4 regions of the Psychrilyobacter piezotolerans genome follow, and region 4 is predicted to be linked to each of the others. Evidence: riboswitches for the same ligand, from Rfam matches in the RefSeq annotation. Region 4 holds a riboswitch; each other region holds the start of a gene.
What was found. Region 4 has a riboswitch for cyclic di-GMP ahead of DYH56_RS04695 (HD domain-containing phosphohydrolase). Riboswitches for the same ligand answer to the same signal wherever they lie in the genome.

Region 1 (3,217 bases), on a different contig from region 4:
AATTATCTGTATCGACATAAAAAGCAGAATATTGTTCGTCCATTATTTACTACCCTTCTTAATTGTAATATATCTATACATGGAAAGAATACCCAGAATCCAAAATAGTAATCGCATAAAAACATAAAAGTCTATAATAGCTATCAAGGCTAAAAACACCCATATTATAAGTCCTATATAAGCAATAGACGTTAGAATTTTTTCTGTGGTTCCCATTTTAGAAATACCTATTTTATAAATTATATTTGAAAGATTGATTTTAGAAAAATAGATTTCAGAACATATTAATTTATTTTCCTTCCCTTTTAAAATCAAATTTCCAAATTCAGGATTTTTCGGAGTTTTATTGTAAACCACTTTTTTTATTTCACTATATAATATTTTATTTATTTTATTATTTTTTTTTAATGTAAGTAGTGAATTATTGGTAAAAATTATTGATTCTTGTGCAAATTCATGAGAACATAAAAATGTCATAAAAAATGTCATAAAAATTGGAAAGAAAAGCCAACTATAATAAACTGTAATAATCAGTGAGACTACTGCCAAAGGAAAAGATCCAAAATAAATTTTGTTGAATTCACGTTTTTTAGATTTTATCTTTTCATAAGCAATATATCGAACCTTTTCCCCCACCTCTAACCTTTTCTTTATTTTCGGATATTTCTCCATGAATTCATCTATTGTTAATTCTCCATTGGTACCAGTCAAACTGTTTTTAATTGTACTGTCTTCGTCCAATATTTTATTTATTAATATGTTCAAATTCTTTGGATTTTCTAAGTTACTTTTTTTAGTTTTTTCTTTATCAAGACTATTTTTATTCTTCCTTTTTTTAGTAATTTAAAATATGTAGTAACTAAAATAATATCAAAATATAAAATTATTAAATTCATAAAAAATAAATATGATGAAAGCTCAAGATAAGTGCCTATTAATCCCATTATTAAAACTATTAATAGTATCTTTATTTTAAATAATTTAGATGTCATTATTTCATCTTGTATTTTTAATTCGCTTTTAAATTTTAATAAAATTTGAGGTAACTGAAATCTGTTGTAATTTGTTGTAATCACCCCAATTTTTTCTTTATCACTATAAATACTGTATGAAAAACATCCCGGGGAAATATTGACATTCATCCTTTTTATCTCACTATAGATAAATTTTTTACTATATTTTTTCCTTTTTATAATCAATGATTTATCTGTAAAAATTACAGTATCCTCAACCATACTCATGATAAATATTATTGTAAGCAGAAATAAAATAAAAGTAGGTAAAAATATCCAACGATTCCCAGTATATGAAGTGATAATAAAAAAAGTACAAGCAGTTAAAAAACATACATAGATAGGTACTATAAACCTTAATATCCCAGTAGCATCTGATGGTTCATAGGCTATATACCGAACTTCCTCCCCTTCTTCTAACTCTTTCTTTACCTCATAATTTTCTTCCATAAACTCTTCTATAGTCAATGTCCCGTTGGTACCACTCGAGCTATTTTTTATCTCCTTATCTTCATCTAGTATCCGATTCACTATTTCATTCATATCTTCCATAACCCCATCCCCTATAAAAAATTTCTGCTTTCTAGCATTTTTTTTATTTAAAAATTCTTTTTCTAGATGTTACTCTACTTCTCAGTAAAAATTCTACTCAGTCGTACAACAGAATAAGTTCCGCAGTGTAACGAGGACTGAAGCTGTAAAAAGACGGTAATTACCTCTGACTTACCCCTATAACATCATTTAGAAAAAGTCTGCTTTTCTTTCCTCTATTTCTTTTTCAGATAAAAAGTAAATAGAGCCAGTTAAGGATGGAATCCTTAGAATTTTCTTCATACTACTCCTGTTTCCGTCTCTAGCCACATTCTAAATTATTTTATTTCAAATAAAAGTAATTTAGATACTCGTGTCTCAAGCGGACAAAAATCAAAAGTAGTAACTACAAAAAAAATACAGATCCCGAAAGATCTGCAACTGGCTGCCATTTTAAAGGCCCTATAGCTTTGCGTCACAGGATTTCTCCTATTTTGCCAACATTTTAAATTTTAATTAAAAAATTATTGAATTTTAATTAAAACTGTAATATTTTTAGTCATTTCTTTACAATATAGTGCATTTTATTTTTGTTGTCAATTTTTTTTATGTTCAGCCCAAATAAATAGACAAATATTGTAGATGAAATAATTACCATTGAAAAAGAGACTAAGGGTAAAGGTATTAAAAAAAGGGTTATATAAGTAAAATTACTCATATAATCCTTTTTTGTTTTTGATAATAATTCTGGATGCAGCGTCACGTTGCTTTACTTCCTAGCCACACACCCCTCCAAATGATCATCTACTACTCCTACTGCCTGTAAATAAGCATAGATGATTGTAGTTCCTATAAATTTAAATCCTCTTTTTTTCATGTCTTTACTTATGGCATCTGAAAGTTCTGTTTTTGCAGGAAGATCCTCCAATTTTTCTACCCTGTTTATTATCTGCTTACCATCTGTAAAATTCCATAGATATCTATAAAAGCTCCCAAATTCATTTTGAACCTCCATAAATCTTCCGGCATTGTTTATGGAAGCCCTTATCTTCAATCTGTTTCTGACTATTCCTTTATTATTCATCAGCTCTTCAAATTTTTCTTCATTGTATTCAGCCACCATATTATAATCAAAATTATCATAGGCTTTTCTATAGTTTTCTCTTTTTTTCAATATAGTCAGCCAGTTGAGCCCTGCCTGGGCAGATTCTAAGATCAGAAATTCAAACAAGGTTCTGTCATCATGGACAACCTTCCCCCACTCCTCATCATGATATTTTTCATAGAGTTCATTTCCTATACACCAATCACACCTTTTCATTCACTCCCCCTGTGGATCAAACTTAATCCATTTCCTTTTGGATCTTACATTAAAATATTAAATTTAATTCTTTTAACAGACTCTCCAATCTGCCGGTAATCACATTTAATTTGTCTACAATATCAAATTCCCTTTTATACAGGTTTTCAAACAATTCCCTTATGTCTGTTTCCATATTTTCCGGGGTGTGATCCAGCTGTTCTTTTGTAATTTTTAGGAGTTTTTTTTCTCCAGGGTGAAGTTTCATATTTATTGCAAAAATAATATCGAAATAACTTTCAAAAAATGCACTGATTCTATGGTTGACGCTTAGGATGTCATTTCTTTTTAAGGCCTTTTCTATCTGGTTGGT
Region 2 (3,217 bases), on a different contig from region 4:
AAAAGGGAAAAAATAACCAACAAGGTAATAAAACCGTCCAAAACAGGAGTTTTCGATATAAAAATCACTGTTGCAGACATAGAAAAATATATCCACTGGGATATATTTTTACACGATTGGAAGGTAAAAGACACCTTTAAAGAGGAAGATATTTTAAGGGAGGCTGAAAAATATCTAGAAATATTGAAAGATAAAAAATTAAAAATATCTGCAAGGTATGGAATTTTTAATGTGGAGAAAAGACCCATGGATATTTTAAAAATTAATGGTCTGGAACTTCCCATGGTGAGAACCCAGCAATGGGAAAGTTCACTGTCCCTGGCAGATTTTGTAGAAAATGAAGATTATATAGGTACCTTTGCAGTATCCATAGATACTGTATCCGGGAAAACAGAATATGAGGATATCATGTATAAATTACTGGGAAACAGACTGACAGAGGCTGCTGCATATTATTTAGAGACTAAAGCAAGTGAGGTAATTCAGGTTAAGATAAGACCGGCAGTAGGTTATCCTATTTTACCCGATCACTCCATGAAAAAAGAGATCTTTGATCTTATGAATATCTGGGAATTAGGAGTAACCCTTAGTTCCACTTATACCATGACACCTGTTCACACTGTCTGCGGTCTGCTGTTTTTCAGCGAAAATGCCAAATATTTTGATCTGGGAAAAATTGATGAAAATCAGATAGAATCTCTGGCGGAATTCAGAAAAGTTGATTTTAACAAAATGAAAGAAAATTTAGGTATTTCTATTTGTTAATAAATAGGATTCCTCCATTAAATAAAACCAGGGATTCCTAACCGGAATTCCTGGTTTTTATTTAGATTTTCCTAGCCTTACTTCTCCCTTAAGTCGCATCTTTTATCTCATTGTTTTTTCCATATAAAATCTCCTAACTTACTCCTTCTCTTTCTCCCTATTCAGGTTTGCATTTAAAATTGACTTCTTTCAACATATACATTATAATTTACGAGCACTTTCCATTAATTTTATATTAAAATTTAATTGAAAAAAGCTGTTGTGGAAAACAAATTCATTTTAATAGTTACAATAATCGTTACTTTTATTGGTTTCATTATAGATGAAACCATGACAAAGAAGGATATAACAAAAGGCAGCAATGGAAACATTGTATAATTTTACAATAGATGATGAATGGCTTCAGATAACTCAATAAAATTAAGTTTTTTTTAACTGCAACAATTTGACTCTATCTTTATACATTAAAAAATGGACAAATAATAAAACCGTATGTTATATTTAATCTTAAGGTAATAAGAGAGATTTTTAGTAACAGATTCTCCTAAAAATTATATCTTATCTATAAAAATTTTAAATAAAACAATTTAATTAATTCCTCGTGATAATCCGAAAAGGCAAAACAATGGAAACACTGTGACGCAAAGCTAAAGGGCCTTAACTATTCTTATTATGGCAGCCAGTTATCGAAATAATTTCAGAGTCAATGTAGGGAATTCTAAAAGATTATCTTTTAGTATCCTTTTTTTTTTGCAAATATATCTTTTTGAAAAATTAAGATAATAAAAAAAACATATAAACTAGGAGGAACATTTAATGAAACAAAGGTTCAAATTACTGTTAAGTTTGACAATTTTTTCTCTGGGAACGGCAGTCTATGGCCAGGGAGACACCTTGTTAAAACATGAGAAAGGTCTGATCTATAAGATTACAACGTATATCTTAGTTATAGTTATCATATCTTTACTGGCAAAGTACCGATGGATAAAAGACCTTTATCAAAAAGCATACTTTGATGAACTCACCACAGCTAAAAACAAGACCAGGTTCAGAAAGGAAATGGGAAGGTTAAACTTTGAAAGTAACAGAGGGCTGGGGATGTTTTTAGACTTAGATAACTTTAAGCGGATAAATGATACCTATGGTCACCATATGGGAGACCTTGTTCTCAGGGAAGTGGTGAAAAGGCTGCATAAAATATTCGATCACAACAGTATCTATAGATTGTCTGGAGATGAATTTTTTATACTGCATAAGAATATCGAAGAAGATGATATAGAAAAAAAAGCAGCGGAAACACTTAAGGAACTGAGAAAACCTCTGGAAATATTAGGATCAACTCTGAAAGTTCACGGGAGTATAGGGATCTGCCCTATTAGCCCAAAGATAAAAAGTACCTCGGAATTTCTGCACAGAGCCGATGTAGCTATGTACACAGCTAAAAAAAATGGGAAGGGGACCTTTGTAGTGGCAGACGACCAGATGATAGAAAAATTTGACAGATATCGTCAGCTGGAAAAAGATTTCATATATCACCTTGAAAACAAGGAAATTTTCCCATACTTCCAGCCAAAGGTTGAACTTGAGACTGAAAAAATAGTGGGGGTCGAAGCCCTGGCTCGTTGGATCCATCCAGAGGAGGGCTTTATACCACCAGGAGTTTTTATCCCCATAGCTGAAAAAAATGAGGTGATCGCCGATCTTGATTTTCTCATTGCAGAATCTGCAATAAAATCATTAAAAACCTGGATAGAAGAGGGGATAGTTGGAGATGACTTCAATTTATCCTTTAATATTTCAGTTAAAACTTTAGAAGGCCTGGATGTGTATGACCACATCGAAAATATGTTAAAAAAATACGGTGTTCCAGGGAATAGAGTACAGATAGAAATAACGGAAAGTATCTTTATAAACAACATCCAGAAGGTGCTCTACGAGATGAACCTCTTAAAGGAACGTTTGGGTATTTCAATAGCTTTAGATGACTTTACAGCGGGACATGCATCCCTGAAAGGGCTGGGAGTTTTAGAAATAGACACACTTAAGTTTGACAGAAGCCTCCTTCAGATAGTCAAAGAAAACGTAGATAAGGGGCAGAGGATATACAGCACCCTAATTGATCTTTCAGACGATATGGGATACATATCTGTTGCCGAGGGGATAGAGGACGCAGCTGAGAGTGAATTTTTGAAAAAAGAGGGAGTCAAATATGCCCAGGGGTACCACTTTGGAAGACCTATGCCTGAAAATGACTTGGTTGCGGTCCTGATAAATGAAAGGTCGGAATTAAAACTTAAAAAAAATACCTGCAGTGAATCGGAAATAGTAGCTTAGGTAATATTTACATAATATTGGGAGGAAAAATGATTAAACTTAACAGGAAATTTCTATTTTCTTTAATGTTGGTTTTTATTAGTTTAATAGTTCAGGCCACAAATTATATATCTTCAGG
Region 3 (3,217 bases), on a different contig from region 4:
CAACTGTATAAGTTACGATATCACCTACTTTTGTATATTCCGTTACAACCGATTTACTATCTTTATCTGTTATTACCGGAGTATTACTTACAGTAAATTCATTTCTTTGCATAGTCTTTACCCTGACTTCTGCTGCAGCATATAGTAGTTCAACAGGGTTGCTATCCTTTTTTGTTGCTACTACTGCTGCTGTTCTTATTACACTTCCCTCGTCAATGTCTGCCTGAGTTACCTGCTTCGTTCCGTAGGTTACAACACTCTTTCCCGCTCCAAGCTCAATCCATGTATCCTTTTCAAGGGTAATATCCGATACCAGTTCTTCATCTGATATATTTTTACCATCTTTTAATTTAATATCGATAAGGTCTTCACTTCCAGGGTTTGTTATTGTTATTTTATATTTAATAGTATCCCCTAGTTCATAAATTTTTTCATCTACAACCTCTTTCTCTATGTGTAACTTATAATCATCTGTTGGAATAGTTCCTCTGACTTCAGGATTACGAATTTTATGCTCATTCATCCACTGCCCTGTTGATGAAGTAAATCCAAAATAAGCGTATCTTCCTCCCAAATATTCCTGTACAATATCCCCATGATAAGTATTTGTATATGTCGTCATCCCGTCTTTAAAGGTATATGTAAATGTTTTAGATAAAGCATCCCAGTCAAAGGTAACCTTATGCCATTCCCCGTCTTCCATCTCAGGTATTGCCTGATAGAAGTCATTACCTGAAAATGCTGAACCATTTATTGTCCCAATTTTTCCTTTAGCTATAAAAGCAATATGATCTTTTATTAAATCTCTCTCTCCATCCTCTTTAAGAAACTTTGGATCATAGCCGGGATTTGTATAGGTATCAAATTTAACTCCAAAGGATTTTTCAAATATTTTTGGCGACCCATAATTATCATAACCTATATATTGTCCAGCTTCTCCATAGTTAACATATTTATAATCCGATGATTTAAAGGCAAAGGCCATCCCGTCTGCCCCTATATCAACATTGTTGTGATCATCGATATATTGAGGTGCCATATTTAAACCAGGATATATTTTTTTTAGACTTTCAATGTCCTGTATTCCTTTGCTTCCTAAACAAATTTCATATTCAAAATGAAAATCTTTGCTCAAATCAAACATATTCCGTGACCAGACTGCACCTACTTTACCACCTTCATCAGGAGTTATTCTTACCTCACTCCCGCTTTTCATGGCAGACTTATAATACAAAAAATTACTGTAATTTCCGTTAATTTCCATCCCCCATAACTGCATCGATATAACTAACCAAAACAATAAAACTATTTTCTTCATCTTTCCTTCTCCCTTGTAAATTCAATATTTTATTTGATATCTATCCTTAATTTTTTCTTGTAAAATTTAAAAAAAACTTAACATTCTACGAAAAACAACCTAACAACCGTTTTTTTATATAAAAAAATACAGACCTCGAAAGATCTGCAACTGGCTGCCATTTTAAAGGCCCTTTAGTTTTGCGCCACAGGATTTCCCCTGCTTTGCCAAAAATATTTTTTAATTCAAATTTAATAATAAATTATATAACATTATATAACATTTCCATGAAAAATCATAATTATTTTTTGTTAATTTTTGTTGATCTTTATTAATCTTAATTAATTTTTGTTAGGTTTAATCATATTTTATATATATATTAATTGTGTAATATTTTTCTAAATAATATGTAAATATCGTAAAAAATAAATTTACATATTAAAAAAATGAGTTCTATATTTTACAGAACTCATTTTTTTCATTTCATTTTAAATAGTATCTACCGCAGGATAAAATCTACCTCTGCTTCTTCTTTTCCCACTATCTTTATCAGGAGTTTATCCGGAACTCCTATGATGGTCTGTCCCGACCTCTCTATCCACCCCTGCTTGACACATAGTTTTCTGGGAGAATATGAGGAGGTTACCCTTATCTTATTGTCTTTTAATTTTATTCCTACTCCTCCAATATCCGTATCGACATAAAAGTCTTTCTCTGCTTTTTGGAGTTTGTATGTATATTTTAATTTATTATTTACATATATTTCAGCTCTCTCTGCCTTAGTTTCCTTAATATTGTAGACATTAATGCCTAAAGTCAAAAAAATCCCTATGATTAGCCCATAGATTATTAGGTCTCCCCTTTTAAAATACATCTCTATTCTCCTATTTTTTCACCCATATATACCTTGGTTTCATAGCCATTTTTTGTATTTTTTAAAATATCGTCATCTATCATAACCTTACCCTTTTCAAACAGTAAGAGTACCGAGGAACCTCCAAAGGTGAAATACCCCTTTTCCTCTCCCTTTTTAACATGGGTATCAGGAGTATAAGTCTGCTCGATCCCTCCTACCATGGTAGCTCCTATCTCTGAGATCAAAACATCCCCGTATTCACTGGTTTCCAGTGTAGTTAATTCCCTCTTATTTTCACAGAATACTCCAAAATTTTCTTTTATTGCATAGGGTGATACAGAATAATAGTATCCGTCTATCTTATTTCTACTGCCGATTTTACCGTCAGCCGGAAAGTGGTATCTGTGATAATCCGCAGGAGCTAGCCTGACAATGATCATACTACCGCCTTTGTATTTTTCCAGCAGCTCTTTATTATTCAGATATTTTTCTAAACAAAATTCACTTCCTTTTACGAAGAATTTATCCCAGTCATTGATCTTTTCAAACCCTACCGCCTTTCCGTCGGCAGGAGACACCAATCCGTCCTCTATCTTTCTTGCATTGGGCTTTAGTTTTCTATAGAAAAAATCATTAAATGAAGTAAAATCTCCTACTTTTTTTTGAGATTCATTCATATCTATATGGTTGTTTTTTACAAAATCCTCTATCTTATTGATTGATTTTTTCTGGTCCATTAATTTTCCGTAAAAAGAGGAGAGGCATTTTCTCTTTACCAGCAGCTCCAAGGGCAGTTTTCCAAATGGATTATGGTATAAAAATTTCAAAAAATTTTCTCCCGGAACATTTTCTACCAATATCATATTGGTTTTTCTATCTATATATTCAATCTTATCTAATTTCATATTATATCTCCCTGTCAACTTTTATATTTTAATGGTTATCCTATATATTATATCATAAAATATATGTATTTAGAAAATCTGCTTTTCTTATGATAGTTTTTAAGGTTCTCTGCAACAATTTTAAAGGAATTATCGTTTTTTTTAGTAATTGGATAGTAT
Region 4 (3,217 bases):
AAGATTATATCCTATTTCCACATGATTTTTCATTGTTTCAAATTCTTCCTCTGTCAATTTCCCGGGTTTTTTTAATATATTATCAGGTATCCCTATCTTTCCCACATCATGAAGGGAAGCATATAATCCTATTTCATTTACAAAATAATTCGGCATTTTAAGTTCTTCAGCCAATAATTCTGAATATTTGTTTAATCGTTTTATATGTGCACCTGTATCTTCATCGTTGAATGTATTGGCATTTTCCAGAGTTTCAACCAGACCAATAGTTAATTTTTTTAACTTCATAGAAGTGTTTTTAAATTTTCTTAAATGATTATAAACGAAACTTAGCAGGAGAATTGAAACTGCGGAGATAACTATAGATAATTTATAATCTTTTGCTATTTTTATTTTTTGGATAAAAAATTTATCTTTATCTTCTTTTATTCTATAAGAAAATTCATTGTTCAATGAATTTATTAAAAAATAAAGGGTTTTATCTTCTTTGGGTATTCCAAAACTTAACTCCAGCTTATCCTGGATAGTCCCTGCAACCTGCAGATCTCTTATACTATATAATTTTGAAAAATAATCAATTTGCTGCAATTCCCCTATTAAAATATCCGCTTTTTTAGAACTTACTGCTGTCAATACTTCTCTTATATTTTTAAACCTTATTAAATTATTCCCTAATCCTTTATACAAAAGATACCTTTCAATAAAAGAATTTCTTACTACAGCAATACGATATTTTTTTAGATTATCAAAATACGGGACGTAGCTTTCATCACTACTATTAAAAATCAATAATGGTATCTGGGTATAAGGTTCTGTTATGAGTATTTCTTCATTTTCAGATATTAATTCTTCCCCATTGACACTCAGTATAAATGGGTCTACATCAAAATCTATATTTTCTCTTTCAAACTCTATTTGTATTCCCAATATTTTATCAATTTCATAGAAGTAATTATTTAAAAATCCTTCTGGGACCTTATTTTCATTGATATAGAAAAGCTGTGGAAATTCTTCAAAGGAAGGAAGAAAAACCTTTATTTTTTTCCTGTTTTTAATATATTCTTGAATTTCATTGGATATCTCCAACTTATTTTTCGTATAACTCAGTGTTTCCTCATGAAAAAACTTCATTGTCAGATCTTTATTATCAAAAATTCTCTCTATAATATCTAACAAAGGCTGAAATTCTGCCTTTCCTCCAGTATAATAATCCGTTTTAATAACTTTTGAAAAATAATTTAATTTTACATTATTGTTTGGCGTTTTGACTAAATATTTTAAAGCCTCCTGATAATCTTCGATATAAACATCCGCCTCTTTAGACAATATAGCTTCTACAGCTTCTTTTTGATTTGGTTTAGAGATCAATGTAATTAGGTTCCCGTATTTCTTTATAATTTTATTTTTTATCTGGTCTCCCTCTTCATAGACAATTTTTTTTCCAAAATTATCTTCTTTAAAATCAATAGAAGGATAATCTTTTCTGGTAATCGCAACTCCATCTAATTCAACAGGTGTATCTATATACTCATATTCTTTATTATTTCTTTTATAGTCTTCTACACCCATTACTATATCAGGAATCCCCAAATCTACAGAACTCTCAAATATTTCAGTATCTTCATCGATTATGTTAAAACTAAGTCCTGTGTTTTCTTCCAATACTTTAATTATATTAGGAAAAACACCCTTTCTTTTTCCCTTTGAATAATAATTTAATATCCCTCTGTCCTTATCCAAATAAATCGTTATATTTTTATTTTTATTTGCTGTAATCCACTCTTTTTCATCTTTATTTAATGGAATATTTAAATTTTCTATCCCATAAATAGAAACACTCAATAAAATAAAAATTGAAAATAATAATTTATTCATAAACCACCCCTTTTTTTATTCATTATTAATATTTTAAAGCAAATAAAAAAGAGGCTACATTGTAATTATACAAATAGCATACCTCTAAAAAAGTTGCGGCAACTGGCTGTCATATCTTAAGAGACTTAGACCCTTTAGTTTTGCGTCACAAAATTTCCCCTGCTCTGCCTTTTTCAGAATTATTCCCTGGATTATATATATTTTTACTTTAAACAAAATATTATAACTTTATTATCATAATAACAGAATAGATTAAAAACTTCAAATAAGGATATTCTTTATAGACTATATCTGACACACCTACTTTATATTTACCGTAGATAACATTATCCTAAAAATTCTTCTCGATACTTTAAATCAGTAGGGGAAAAATATAGCTTAAAGTTTAAATTTGTGGTACAGTATGCCTAAATATATAGTTTGGGAGGAGCAGCATTATGAATATAGGATATCTTTTGATGATATCATCAATGATTATATGGGGAAGTATCGGGATATTTGTACGATATATTGATCAGCCGCCAGAGGTTATAGTCTTTTTCAGAGTATTTATAGCATTTATAGTACTTGGAATATTAAAATTTACAAAAAAGAAAGATAGCACAAGCAATAAATTGTCTTTGAAAGAATATTTAATCCTTTCTATGAGCGGATTATTTATTGCTCTCAATTGGTTTTTCTTTTTTCGGGCAATTAAAGTTACAACTATTGCTTCAGCAACAATGAGTTACTATGTAGCCCCTGTTATCGTAACTATACTTTCTGTTTTTCTGTTAAAGGAAAGTATCAATAAAAGAACTTTAATTGCTGTTGGACTAAGCTTTTCGGGGATAATTTTAATGACCCTGATGGGGTCTCAAAAAGGCAGTAATTTTAGCATGACAGGTGTGGGGTATGGGTTGATCGCGGCATTTTTTTACGCCTTAGTTACAATCAGTGTAAAAAAATTGAAAGATGTTCCATCCCATAAAATCAGTTTATTTCAAATGGGAATCTCCTCCTTGATCTTTTTTCCTGTGATCAAAAATATGAAGAGATTCAATACCCTGTCTTTAATCTTAATGATTATAGTGGGGGTCATCCACACATGTATAGCATTAAACCTCTATTTTGAAGGAATAAAAAGAATAAAAGTTCAGCATGTGGGAGTTTTATCCTATATAGATCCATTGGGAGCTGTTATATTAGGAGGAATATTTTTTAATGAAATGCCAGGAATCCCAACAATTATAGGAGGGGGGATGATTTTATCGGCCACCTATCTAATTTTAAAAAGAAAAGGGTAAAATTAAAAGGACTAAAATTATATTTCTAACCAGTAAAAAGAGAGCTGTAACAGCTC

Region 1: another riboswitch for cyclic di-GMP. It lies ahead of DYH56_RS12595 (hypothetical protein); the one in region 4 lies ahead of DYH56_RS04695 (HD domain-containing phosphohydrolase).
Region 2: another riboswitch for cyclic di-GMP. It lies ahead of DYH56_RS02940 (putative bifunctional diguanylate cyclase/phosphodiesterase); the one in region 4 lies ahead of DYH56_RS04695 (HD domain-containing phosphohydrolase).
Region 3: another riboswitch for cyclic di-GMP. It lies ahead of DYH56_RS15205 (lectin-like domain-containing protein); the one in region 4 lies ahead of DYH56_RS04695 (HD domain-containing phosphohydrolase).

The regions. Positions count from the first base shown of each region.
Region 1 covers NZ_QUAJ01000026.1:15,529-18,745, reverse strand. The annotation lists gene DYH56_RS12600 (hypothetical protein) at 43-765, opposite strand; gene DYH56_RS12595 (hypothetical protein) at 780-1,565, opposite strand; cyclic di-GMP riboswitch class I at 1,978-2,053, opposite strand; gene DYH56_RS12585 (DNA-3-methyladenine glycosylase I) at 2,314-2,865, opposite strand; gene DYH56_RS12580 (DUF4037 domain-containing protein) at 2,915-3,217, opposite strand, start outside.
Region 2 covers NZ_QUAJ01000003.1:141,946-145,162, reverse strand. The annotation lists gene metH (methionine synthase) at 1-765, shown strand, start outside; cyclic di-GMP riboswitch class I at 1,372-1,456, shown strand; gene DYH56_RS02940 (putative bifunctional diguanylate cyclase/phosphodiesterase) at 1,582-3,099, shown strand; gene DYH56_RS02935 (EAL domain-containing protein) at 3,129-3,217, shown strand, end outside.
Region 3 covers NZ_QUAJ01000051.1:157-3,373, forward strand. The annotation lists partial or broken gene DYH56_RS15205 (lectin-like domain-containing protein) at 1-1,318, opposite strand, end outside; cyclic di-GMP riboswitch class I at 1,461-1,536, opposite strand; gene DYH56_RS15210 (NusG domain II-containing protein) at 1,797-2,171, opposite strand; gene DYH56_RS15215 (phosphatidylserine decarboxylase) at 2,174-3,058, opposite strand.
Region 4 covers NZ_QUAJ01000006.1:40,427-43,643, reverse strand. The annotation lists gene DYH56_RS04695 (HD domain-containing phosphohydrolase) at 1-1,875, opposite strand, end outside; cyclic di-GMP riboswitch class I at 1,970-2,054, opposite strand; gene DYH56_RS04690 (DMT family transporter) at 2,313-3,161, shown strand.